Regions from separate parts of the Clostridium sp. TJA032 genome, predicted to be linked through region 2. Evidence: predicted binding sites of a transcription regulator. Region 2 holds the regulator's gene; the other holds the start of a gene.

Region 1 (5,345 bases), on a different contig from region 2:
GAATGAGTATGCAATGTCAATGACATTTATAACAGATATAGATAAAAAAACTCTTTCAGTTGGACTTCAAAATTTAATGGAAGTTCAAAAATATGCTACAGATTGGGGAGCTTTATTTGCAGGACTTGTTATAGTTATGCTACCAACTATGATTATATATTCTTTAGTCCATAAAAAATTAACAGAAGGAGTAAACATAGGAGGAGTAAAAGGATAGAATATATTTAAGGCAATTATAGCTTTTAAAAGTTATAATTGCCTTTTTTATTTATAATAAAATTATTTTTTATGAATTTATATAGAAATTTGTGAATTTTTTTATATAATTAATTAGTAACTTAAGATAAAAATTAATATTAGCTATTTAAAATTCATTATTACTAATATTAAGTGGAGGAGATAATTTGAAAAAAACTATTAAAATTTGGACTTTTACTTTAATTTTTTTGATTACTATATTATTAATATACTTTTTTATACCAAGTATTAATTATAAAGTTAATCAAATGTTTTTTTATTTAGGATGTATGGATTTAAAAATGATAAAAGAATATATCTTATCTTTTGGAGCTTTAGCACCTATAGTATCATTTTTCCTTATGGTAATTCAATCAATAATTGCTCCTATACCAGCTTTTTTAATAACATTAAGTAATGCCGCTATATTTGGTTGGATTAAAGGAGCTATATTATCTTGGAGCAGTTCAATGTGTGGAGCCATATTATGTTTTTATATATCAAAATTTTTAGGAAGAGATATAGCAGAAAAATTAACTAGTAAGTTTGCCTTAAAGGATATTGATAAATTTTTTGAGAGGTATGGAAAATATACAATTCTTATAGCAAGATTACTTCCTTTTATATCCTTTGACTTGATAAGTTATGGTGCAGGGCTTACATCTATTGGTTTTTGGCAATTTTTTATTGGAACTGGTATCGGACAGTTACCTGCTACAATTATTTATTCCTATGTTGGAGGAATGTTAACTAGAGGGAATCAATTACTTATGAGTGGTATTTTAATATTATTTTCTCTTACTGTAGCAATTTATCTTTTGAAGAAAATTTTTGATAATAAGAGGGGTAAAAATGAAAGTTAGTGAGCTAAAGAAAAATTTAGATAATTGTATAGATTGTGCTTTATGTTATGATGTTTGTCCTATGCTAAGTGCTTTTGGAAATAATACTAAAAATATATTAGATAATATGTATTTAAATAAAATAAATTCTTATGATATTGCATATTCCTGCATGCTTTGTAATAGTTGTGTGGAAAAATGTCCTAAAAATATAGATTTAAAAGGAATGTTTCAAAATTTAAGAATAAAATTATATAAAGAAAATTTAAGAGAGGCTAATAAATCTTTTAAATTAAGAATTGTTAGAAATCATCAAAGGGCTAGTTTTTCTAATTTTTTAGCATCAAAAAATAATAATAGAAAAGTAGATAGAATTTTTATTCCAGGTTGTAGCTTAAGTGGATATGATAATAATATTATTTTAAAAATAAGAGATTATTTAGTTGATAATTTAAAGGAGGTTGAAGTAATTTTAAAGTGTTGTGGAAAGCCTTCAAAGGATATTGGAAATTTAGATGGATTTAAAAGTAATATGAATAAAATAAAACAATTTTTACATGAAAAAGAAGTTAAGGAAGTAATAGTAGCTTGTGAAAATTGTTATAAAACCTTTAAAGAAGAATTAAAAGAAATTAAAGTTATAACTCTTTGGGAAACTATAGATAATTTTAAAATTCCAAAGGAATTAAAGAGTAAATATTTAAATTTACAAGATGAGTTTGCTTTGCATGACCCTTGTCCAATAAAAGATGAGGAAAAGATTCATGATTCTGTCAGAAATATACTTAAAGACTTAGGAATTAAAACATTAGAATTTGAGAAGAATAGAAATGAAACTGAGTGTTGTGGTTGTGGCGGAATGGTAGGAGTGACAAATAAAAAATTATTTACAAAGCAAAGGGATAAAAGAGCTAATTCTACAAATTGTAAGAATATAATTTCTTATTGTGAATCTTGTGTTAGTGCTTTTAAATATTCAAATAAAAATTCCCTACATCTATTAGACTTTATATTTAATGACGAGGTAATTAGTGGAGAAATTAAAAGTCAAAAATCTATAAATAGTCTTAATCAATGGATAAATAGAATAAAGTTAGTTAAAAAATTAGAAAAATAAAATTAGATTTTATATTAAAAATATAAAATTTATTATTTTTAATATACTAAAGAATTAATATAAGATAGGAGAAAGTTAATTAATGTTAGATACTTATGGAAGGAAGTACGTAAATCCACTAATAGATTTTGGAGCAAAACTTTTATTAAAGTTAAGATTAACTCCAAATAAAGTTAGTATATTAGCTTTATTTATAGGAATTTTAAGTTCAATAGCTCTTTACTTTGATAAATTATTTTTTTCTATAATTTTGCTATGGATATCTGGATATTTAGATTCTGTTGATGGGGCTATGGCTAGGAAAAATAATATAAGTAGTTCTTTTGGAACTTTATTAGATATAACTTTTGATAGGATTGTTGAAGTTAGTATAATATTCATATTAGCTTTAAAGTTTGAAAATAGTAGGTTACAGCTTTTAGTACTTATGATTATGATTTTAATATCTATGACAATATTTTTAACTGTAGGAGCTCTTGCAAAAAATGAAGGGTTTAAGTCTTTTAAATATCAAGCAGGGCTAGCTGAGAGGTCTGAAGGCTTTATTTTCTTTACCTTTATGATTTTATTATCATCAATTAATTTAAATTTATTAACTAATATATTTTCTATAATAATATTTATAACAATAATTCAAAGAGCATTAGAGGCAAAGAAAATATTAAATAAATAGATTAATTAAATGTTAATAATAGAAATGGGGATTAAAAATTAAAGTAATAAATTATGTATTTAAAGTAAATAAATAGATTAATTAAATTATTTTATTTAATTAAATTTAAAAAAAGTTTTTTAAAAAATAAACAAATGGATAAAAATATATTCTGTGTTAACTATAAGTTAATTAATTAACTGAAAGTTAAAAATGAAAAAATATTATGATATACTATATTTGTTCAATAAAAATTCATAATAAGAACCAGGAGATGAAATGCGAATGTTTAATTTAAATCCTAAAGATGATAAATTTTATGATATGTTTATCGATGAAGCAAAAAACGTAGAAAGGGCAGCAGAAATATTGTGCGAAGCCTTAGGGGATCTTGAAAATAAAACAAGCCATGTAGCTAGGGTAGAAGAATTAGAACATAAGGGAGATGAAATAGTTCATAAGCTTATAGAAGAATTAAATAACTCTTTTATAACTCCTATTGATAGAGAAGATATATTTTCTATAACAAAAAGAATGGATGATATTTTAGATTCTATAGAAAGTACTATGCATAGATTTACAATGTTTAATATAAATGAATCTAGAGAAGGTGCTAAGGTTTTAGGAAATTTAATTGTTGATGCTTCAAGAGAACTTGTAGCTTTAATGGAAGAATTTAAACATATGAAAAAGAAGAATAAAGAAATTACAGATAGAGTAATATCAATAAATAAAATAGAAAATAAAGGAGATATTTTCTATAGACAGATGATATCAGAATTATTTGCTGAAGATGGTAAAATTCCAGTTTTAGATATAATAAAATGGAGAGAGATATATAAGTTTTTAGAGGCAACTTTAGATAGCTGTGAAGCAGTTGCTAATATAGTTGAGGGAGTAGTGATGAAGTATGTCTAGTACTTTAGCTGTAACAGTAGTTATAATTCTCTTAACTTTAGCTTTTGACTTTATAAATGGATTTCATGATACTGCAACAGCTGTTGCAACTTCAATTTCTACTAGAGCACTTTCACCTAAGTCAGCTATAGCTTTATGTGCTATATTTAACTTTGTTGGAGCATTTTTAGGAACTGAAGTTGCTAAAACTGTAGGTGATGGTATAGTAGACCAAAGTAAAATGCCTTTATGGGTAATTGCAGCAGTTATATTAGGTGCTATAATATGGAATCTTATTACTTGGTATTTTGGTATTCCAAGTAGTTCTTCACATGCTTTAATAGGCTCTTTAATTGGAGGAGGAATAGCGTATTCTCATTCTATAAACATAGTAAGTTGGGGAACTCTTTTTGATGAGGTAATACTTTGGCTTATTTTATCACCTATTATAGGATTAATAGTAGGGTACATATTTATGGTTTTATTAAATTGGGCACTTAGAAAATGTAAACCAGGACCAATAAATAGAATATTTTCTAAATTACAAGTTGTTTCAGGTGCATTAATGGCTTTAAACCATGGTGGTAATGATGCACAAAAATCAATGGGTATAATCACAATGGCACTTTTAAGTGGAGGATTTTTATCAGCTTTTGAAGTACCAATATGGGTTATAGGATTATGTGCAATTGCAATGGCAACAGGAACTTCAATTGGAGGACAAAAAATAATAAAAACTATGGGAAGTGGAGTTGCTAAATTAAATGCAGTAAATGGATTTGCCGCTCAAACTGGAGCAGCAGGAGTTATTGGAATAGCTACAATGTTTCATGCGCCAGTAAGTACAACTCACATAATAACAACAACTATTATGGGAGTTGGAGCATCTAAAAATCCTAAAGCAGTTAAATGGGGAGTTGCTAAAAATATAGTTTGGGCTTGGATTTTAACAATTCCTATAAGTGCAGTAATATCAGCTATAGTGGTTGAGATACTTAAATTTATATTATAAAAAAGGATAAAATTAAGGATTATATGAAATTATTAATTTCATATAATCCTTTTAATTTTATAAATTTATTTACTATTATTGTTTACAGGTTTCTTTAAGAATCCTATTATTAGAGCAGCTACAACAGAGCCGATTAAAATTGATAAAACATATAAAAGAGGATTTCCTTCAACAACAGGAACTACAAATATTCCACCATGAGGAGCTGGTAATCCTATTTTGAAAATCATAGATAATCCACCTGCTAAAGCTGAGCCTATAACACAAGCTGGAATAACTCTAAAGGGGTCAGCAGCAGCAAAAGGAATAGCACCTTCAGTTATAAAGGTTAATCCCATTATGTAGTTAGTTGCACCAGCATCTCTTTCATCTTTAGTAAATTTATTTTTAAAGAAAGTAGTTGCTAGAGCTGTAGCTAAAGGAGGAACCATACCACCAGCCATTATAGCTGCATGAGGATAATAGTTTCCAGAAGCTATCATAGCTATTCCAAAAGTGAATGCAGCTTTATTTATAGGACCACCCATATCTATAGCCATCATTCCACCTAAAACAATTCCTAAAATAACTAAGTTTCCAGTTCCCATA
Region 2 (5,345 bases):
CCTCCATTAATTTTTCTGGTTCAACAACTTTATCTACTAACCCAATTCTTAAAGCTTCATCAGCTTTTATAATATCTCCTGTATAAATAAGTTCTTTAGCTTTGCCTTGTCCAACTATTCTTGGTAATCTTTGAGTTCCACCAAAACCTGGTGTTATACCTAAACCAACTTCTGGTTGAGCAAATTTAGCTTTTGAAGAAGCTATTCTTATATCACAAGACATAGAAATTTCACATCCACCACCTAAAGCAAAACCATTAATTGCTGCAATGACAGGCTTGTCTAAATTCTCTAATCTTCTAAATACCTTATTTCCTAATAATCCAAATTCTTTACCCTCTTCTTCATTTAAGTCTTTCATTTCTGCTATATCAGCACCTGCAACAAAAGCTTTATCTCCAGCGCCTGTTAAAATAACAACATACAAATCATCATCTTTTTCTATATTTTCTATAGCAGTATTTAAATCTTTTAGTGTCTCTGAGTTTAGTGCATTTAATGCTTTAGGTCTGTTAATTGTTAAAACTCCGATGTTTCCTTGCTTTTCAAAGATTACATTATTTAATTCCATTTTATTTCCTCCCTCATATACCATAGCGGATATACGGTTGTAAATGACTTTTAAAGTAATTTATAACAATATAACCATTATTATCCTAAACTTTCACATAATTAATTGTTAATTTTGTAACAAGCAAAGGCAAAAAAATAATTGAAGTACCCTGTACTTCAATTAAATTATAAAACTTAATAGTAAATTTTTCAATATATTTTTTTGAAAATCTAATACTAATTTTCCATTTTAAACAAATTTTTATAAAATAAATCCAATTTATTTTACGTCATTATGATTTAAAAGATACACTAAAGTCATCATACTTTCGCTTAAATGTACATTCTCAACTTTTACATTTTTAGGAACATTTAAGTCTAAAGGCGCAAAGTTCCATATACCTTTTATTCCACCTTCAACTAAGTCATTACATACCTTTTGTGCATTAGTTCTAGGAACACAAATTATTCCTATTTCTATATCATTTTCTTTCACGAAATCTTTTAAATTTTCAACATCCTGTATCTCAATATCTCTTATTTTTATGCCAAACATTCTTGGATTAGCATCAAAAATACCTTTTAATTTAAAGCCTAATTTATTAAAACTATTGTAATTTGCAATAGCCTGACCTATATTTCCCGCACCGATTATAACTGTATTATAATCTCTATTAAGGCCTAAAATATTTCCTATGTTATTATATAACTCCTTAACATTATAACCATAACCTTGTTGACCAAAATCACCAAAGCAGTTAAGGTCTTGTCTTATTTGAGAAGCTGTAAATCCTATTTTTTCACTTAATTCTTTTGAAGATATTCTATCAACATCATTTTCCATAAGCTCTTGTAAATATCTATGGTATTTAGGCAATCTTTTTACTACAGCCATAGATATGCCTTTTTTCTTTTCCATTTAAATAGCACCTCTTTCTAAAATTTTTATTTTTTTAAAAAGCAATTACTTTTTAGACTATATTCTAAAATCTAATGATAAAATTACAAAATTAACCTTATAAAATATTATCATACCCTAAAAAGTTTGTCTATATTTTAACATTCTTTTGGTTTTACTATGAAAAATATATGTATTTTTGTGTATTCTTTACAAATATTAGAAATTTTTATTTTCTTAATTAATATTATTAAAACTATGTAATCTATAACATATCTATACTTATCTAATAAATTTCTACAAAAAAAATAAGGCTTGCGTGGCTAAAACCCTACGTGCACACAAGCCTATTTAAACATTTCATAATGTTTAATATAAAAGTTTAAGGGAATTATTTACAATCTATACCCTATGCCTGAAAGTATTCTTACCATATTAAGATAGCAAAAAATTTAACCATTGTCAACAACATTAGACAAATTTCACGCTTATAAATTTTTACTCTTTAATATTCTACTTGAATTTAAAACAGCTATTAATGTTACACCTACATCTCCAAATACAGCTTCCCACATATTAGCCATTCCTAAAGCACCAAATATTAAAATTATAACCTTAATACCTAAAGCAAAAATTATATTTTGCCATACAATTGCATTTGTTCTTTTAGCTATTTTTATTGCCTTTATTATCTTACTTGGCTTATCATCCATTATAACTACATCTGCTGCTTCTATAGCTGCATCAGAACCAACACCACCCATAGCTATTCCTATATCAGCCCTAGCTAAAACAGGTGCATCATTTATTCCATCACCAACAAAGGCAATCTTTTTTCCTTTACTTTTATCTTTAAAAATATGTTCTAACTTTTCAACTTTATTTTGAGGAAGTAAACTGCAATAAGCTTTATCAATTCCTAGTTCTTTAGCTACACTATCTCCAACTTTTTCATTATCTCCAGTTAACATTATAGTTTGCTTTACTCCTATTTGCTTCAATCCACTTATAGCTTCTTTAGAATCATCCTTTACTTCATCTGAAATAACTATATATCCTAACTCAGTTTTTTCATTTGCTAAGTAAACAACAGTTCCTATTTCATCTATTTTAGATATTTTTATATTAAACATATCCATTAATTTTGAATTACCAGCTAAAAAGATATCATTGTTAATTTTAACCTTTATTCCTTTACCTGAAATCTCTTCATAATCTGAAATTAAAGATTTATCAACTTTTTCTTTTAGCTCACTAACTATAGACTTAGCAATAGGATGATTTGAATAATACTCTGCATAAGCTCCTAACTTTAATAATTCTTCATCCTTTAAATTGCTTGTACTTTGTACTTTATGAACCTTAAAAGTACCTTTTGTTAAAGTTCCTGTCTTATCAAAAACTATACTCTCTACATTATTTAAAGCTTCTAAGTAATTACTACCCTTTATTAATATACCATTTTTAGATGCTAAACCTATTCCAGCAAAATAACCAAGTGGTATAGATACAACTAATGCACAAGGGCAAGAAACAACTAAAAATATTAAAGCTCTTGAAATCCAAGGAGAAAAACTTTCTCCCATAACTAAAGGAGGTATTATGGCAAGAGCTAAAGCTGAAAATACTACAACTGGTGTATAATATCTTGCAAACTTCGTTATAAATTTCTCTGTTGGTGATTTTTTATTACCTGCATTTTCAACTAAATCTAATATCTTAGAAACTGTAGATTCACCAAAACTTTTTGTTACTTTTATTTTTAATAATCCACTTTTATTTATAGAACCTGCTAAAACTTCATCTTTTTTATCAACTTCCTTTGGAAGTGATTCTCCTGTTAAAGCTGAAACATCAAGAGTTCCTTCTCCTTCTAACACAATACCATCTAGAGGAATTTTTTCACCTGCTCTTACAATTATTGTTGAACCAACACTTACTTTATCTGGTGAAACTTTTTTCTCTTCTCCATTTTCACCTATTAAATTTGCAAAATCTGGTCTTATATTCATTAAATCAGATATAGATTTTCTTGATTTATTTACTGCATAATCTTGGAATAGTTCTCCTACTTCATAAAATAACATTACTGCTACACCCTCTGGGAACTCACCTATGGCAAAAGCCCCAATTGTAGCTATAGACATCAAGAAGTTTTCATCAAAAACTTGTCCTTTTAAAATGTTTTTACATGCTCTTAAAAGAACCTCTCCACCAGCTATAATATAAGCAATACCAAAAATAATAAACTCATAAGTTTTATCTAATTTAACTATCATTCCTATAATAAATAAAGCTAAGGCAATTGCAAGTCTTAATAATTCTTTTTTATCTATATTGCCAGCAATTGAATTATTACTTTCCTTCTTATGAGCATGACTATGACTACCTTCATGACAACATGAATCTTCACAAACATGACTATTATTTTTCATATCACTTTTATTTTTTAAAACTTTTACCTCTGGCTCTAAATCTAAAACTATTTTTTTTATCTTTTCTTCTAGTCCTTCCTTTGAAACACCTTCTTTTGGTGTTACAAGTAAAAGTTTTGTTGAAAAATTAAGTACAGCTTCTTTAACTTCTGGAAGTTTATTAACTTTATCCTCAATTTTCCCTGCACAGTTTGCACAATTTAATCCTTCTAAATAAAGTTTGATATCATTCATTTTAAATACCTCCTTTTCATTAAAATATAATTATTTTATTTTTTCTTTTGAATTATTCTAAAACATGATTTAATCCCTCATTAAATATATGTTTAACATGGTCATCTGCTAAAGAATAAAAAACTACTTTTCCATCTCTTCTAAACTTAACTAATCTAGCTTGTTTTAAAACTCTAAGCTGATGAGAAACAGCTGATTGACTTACTCCTAATAACTCAGCCATATCACATACACACATTTCTCCCTCAAAAAGAGCACATAATATTTTTATTCTTGTTGAATCACCAAAAACCTTAAATATTTCTGCCAATTCATAAAGCACTTCTTCTTTTGGTAAATGTTCCTTAACTTTACGTAGAATATCCTCATGGATATCAAGACAATTACAACTTTCTATTTTATTATTATTCATATACAAGACTCCTATTATTTTTATATATGAGCATCTGTTCATATGTTCATTTTTATTATATGTTAAATTACTAAAAAATGCAATAAAAAAAGACTATATTTTACATATAGTCTTTCACTTCTCTTTTTAAAAATATCTCTATTTCTTTTAAAATATCTTCTTCTCCTACAACAAGTAAGATATCATCTTGTTCAAAAATTATATATGGCCCTGGAGATATTATAAGATTTCCTTTTCTTCTTATAGCAACAATTGTAGCCTTTGTGTTTTGCCAAAATCTTGAATCCGAAATACTCTTTCCTATTAAAAAACATTCCTTTGGCAACTCTACTTCTATAGGAGTTAGTGGATTTGTATGTCTAAGCCTATTAGAATAATCTACTATTTTATCAATCATTTCTCCTATACTTTTTTCTATAGACTTTTTTTCTTCCATTAAAAAATCTATACTTTGTTTTAATGAAGCTACGCTTTCTATAGAATGAAACCTATTTATAAAATCATAAGCATTTTCCCTTGAAATGATAGTTATCCCACTACCCTTACTAGAAGATACTACTTTCATTTCCTCTAAAAGCTTAACAGCTTTTCTTACAGTTTCTGGAGATACATTATAACTACTTGCTAGGGTTGACCTTCCGTGTATCCTTTGCCCTACCTTTATATCATTATTATATATTCTTCCAGCTATATCTAAGGCTATTTGCTTATACATAGGCTCATTTACTTTAATCTCCATATTTATCCCTTTCTATAAAAAATGTTATATTATAATTTTAACATATTTTATTCATTAAAGGAATTTTTTGTATTA

Evidence for each region. The regulator Rex, encoded in region 2, represses fermentation and respiration genes when NADH is low (regulators of the CRP and FNR family bind a similar motif). The targets are predictions, from matches to a motif close to ATTGTTAANNNNTTAACAAT.
Region 1: a site for Rex is predicted at 2,985-3,004, ahead of AC4FRL_RS07200 (DUF47 domain-containing protein). Genes of this name have one in related genera too.

Annotation. Positions count from the first base shown of each region.
Region 1 is NZ_JBZEFB010000002.1:7,593-12,937, reverse strand. Features, by position in the region: gene AC4FRL_RS07220 (carbohydrate ABC transporter permease) at 1-217, shown strand, start outside; gene AC4FRL_RS07215 (TVP38/TMEM64 family protein) at 405-1,100, shown strand; gene AC4FRL_RS07210 ((Fe-S)-binding protein) at 1,090-2,196, shown strand; gene AC4FRL_RS07205 (CDP-alcohol phosphatidyltransferase family protein) at 2,279-2,869, shown strand; gene AC4FRL_RS07200 (DUF47 domain-containing protein) at 3,134-3,766, shown strand; gene AC4FRL_RS07195 (inorganic phosphate transporter) at 3,759-4,757, shown strand; gene AC4FRL_RS07190 (PTS fructose transporter subunit IIABC) at 4,823-5,345, opposite strand, start outside.
Region 2 is NZ_JBZEFB010000003.1:42,872-48,216, forward strand. Features, by position in the region: gene AC4FRL_RS08480 (short-chain-enoyl-CoA hydratase) at 1-571, opposite strand, end outside; gene AC4FRL_RS08485 (redox-sensing transcriptional repressor Rex) at 833-1,471, opposite strand; gene AC4FRL_RS08490 (heavy metal translocating P-type ATPase) at 1,939-4,119, opposite strand; gene AC4FRL_RS08495 (ArsR/SmtB family transcription factor) at 4,172-4,531, opposite strand; gene AC4FRL_RS08500 (cation:proton antiporter regulatory subunit) at 4,632-5,270, opposite strand; gene AC4FRL_RS08505 (zinc dependent phospholipase C family protein) at 5,343-5,345, opposite strand, start outside.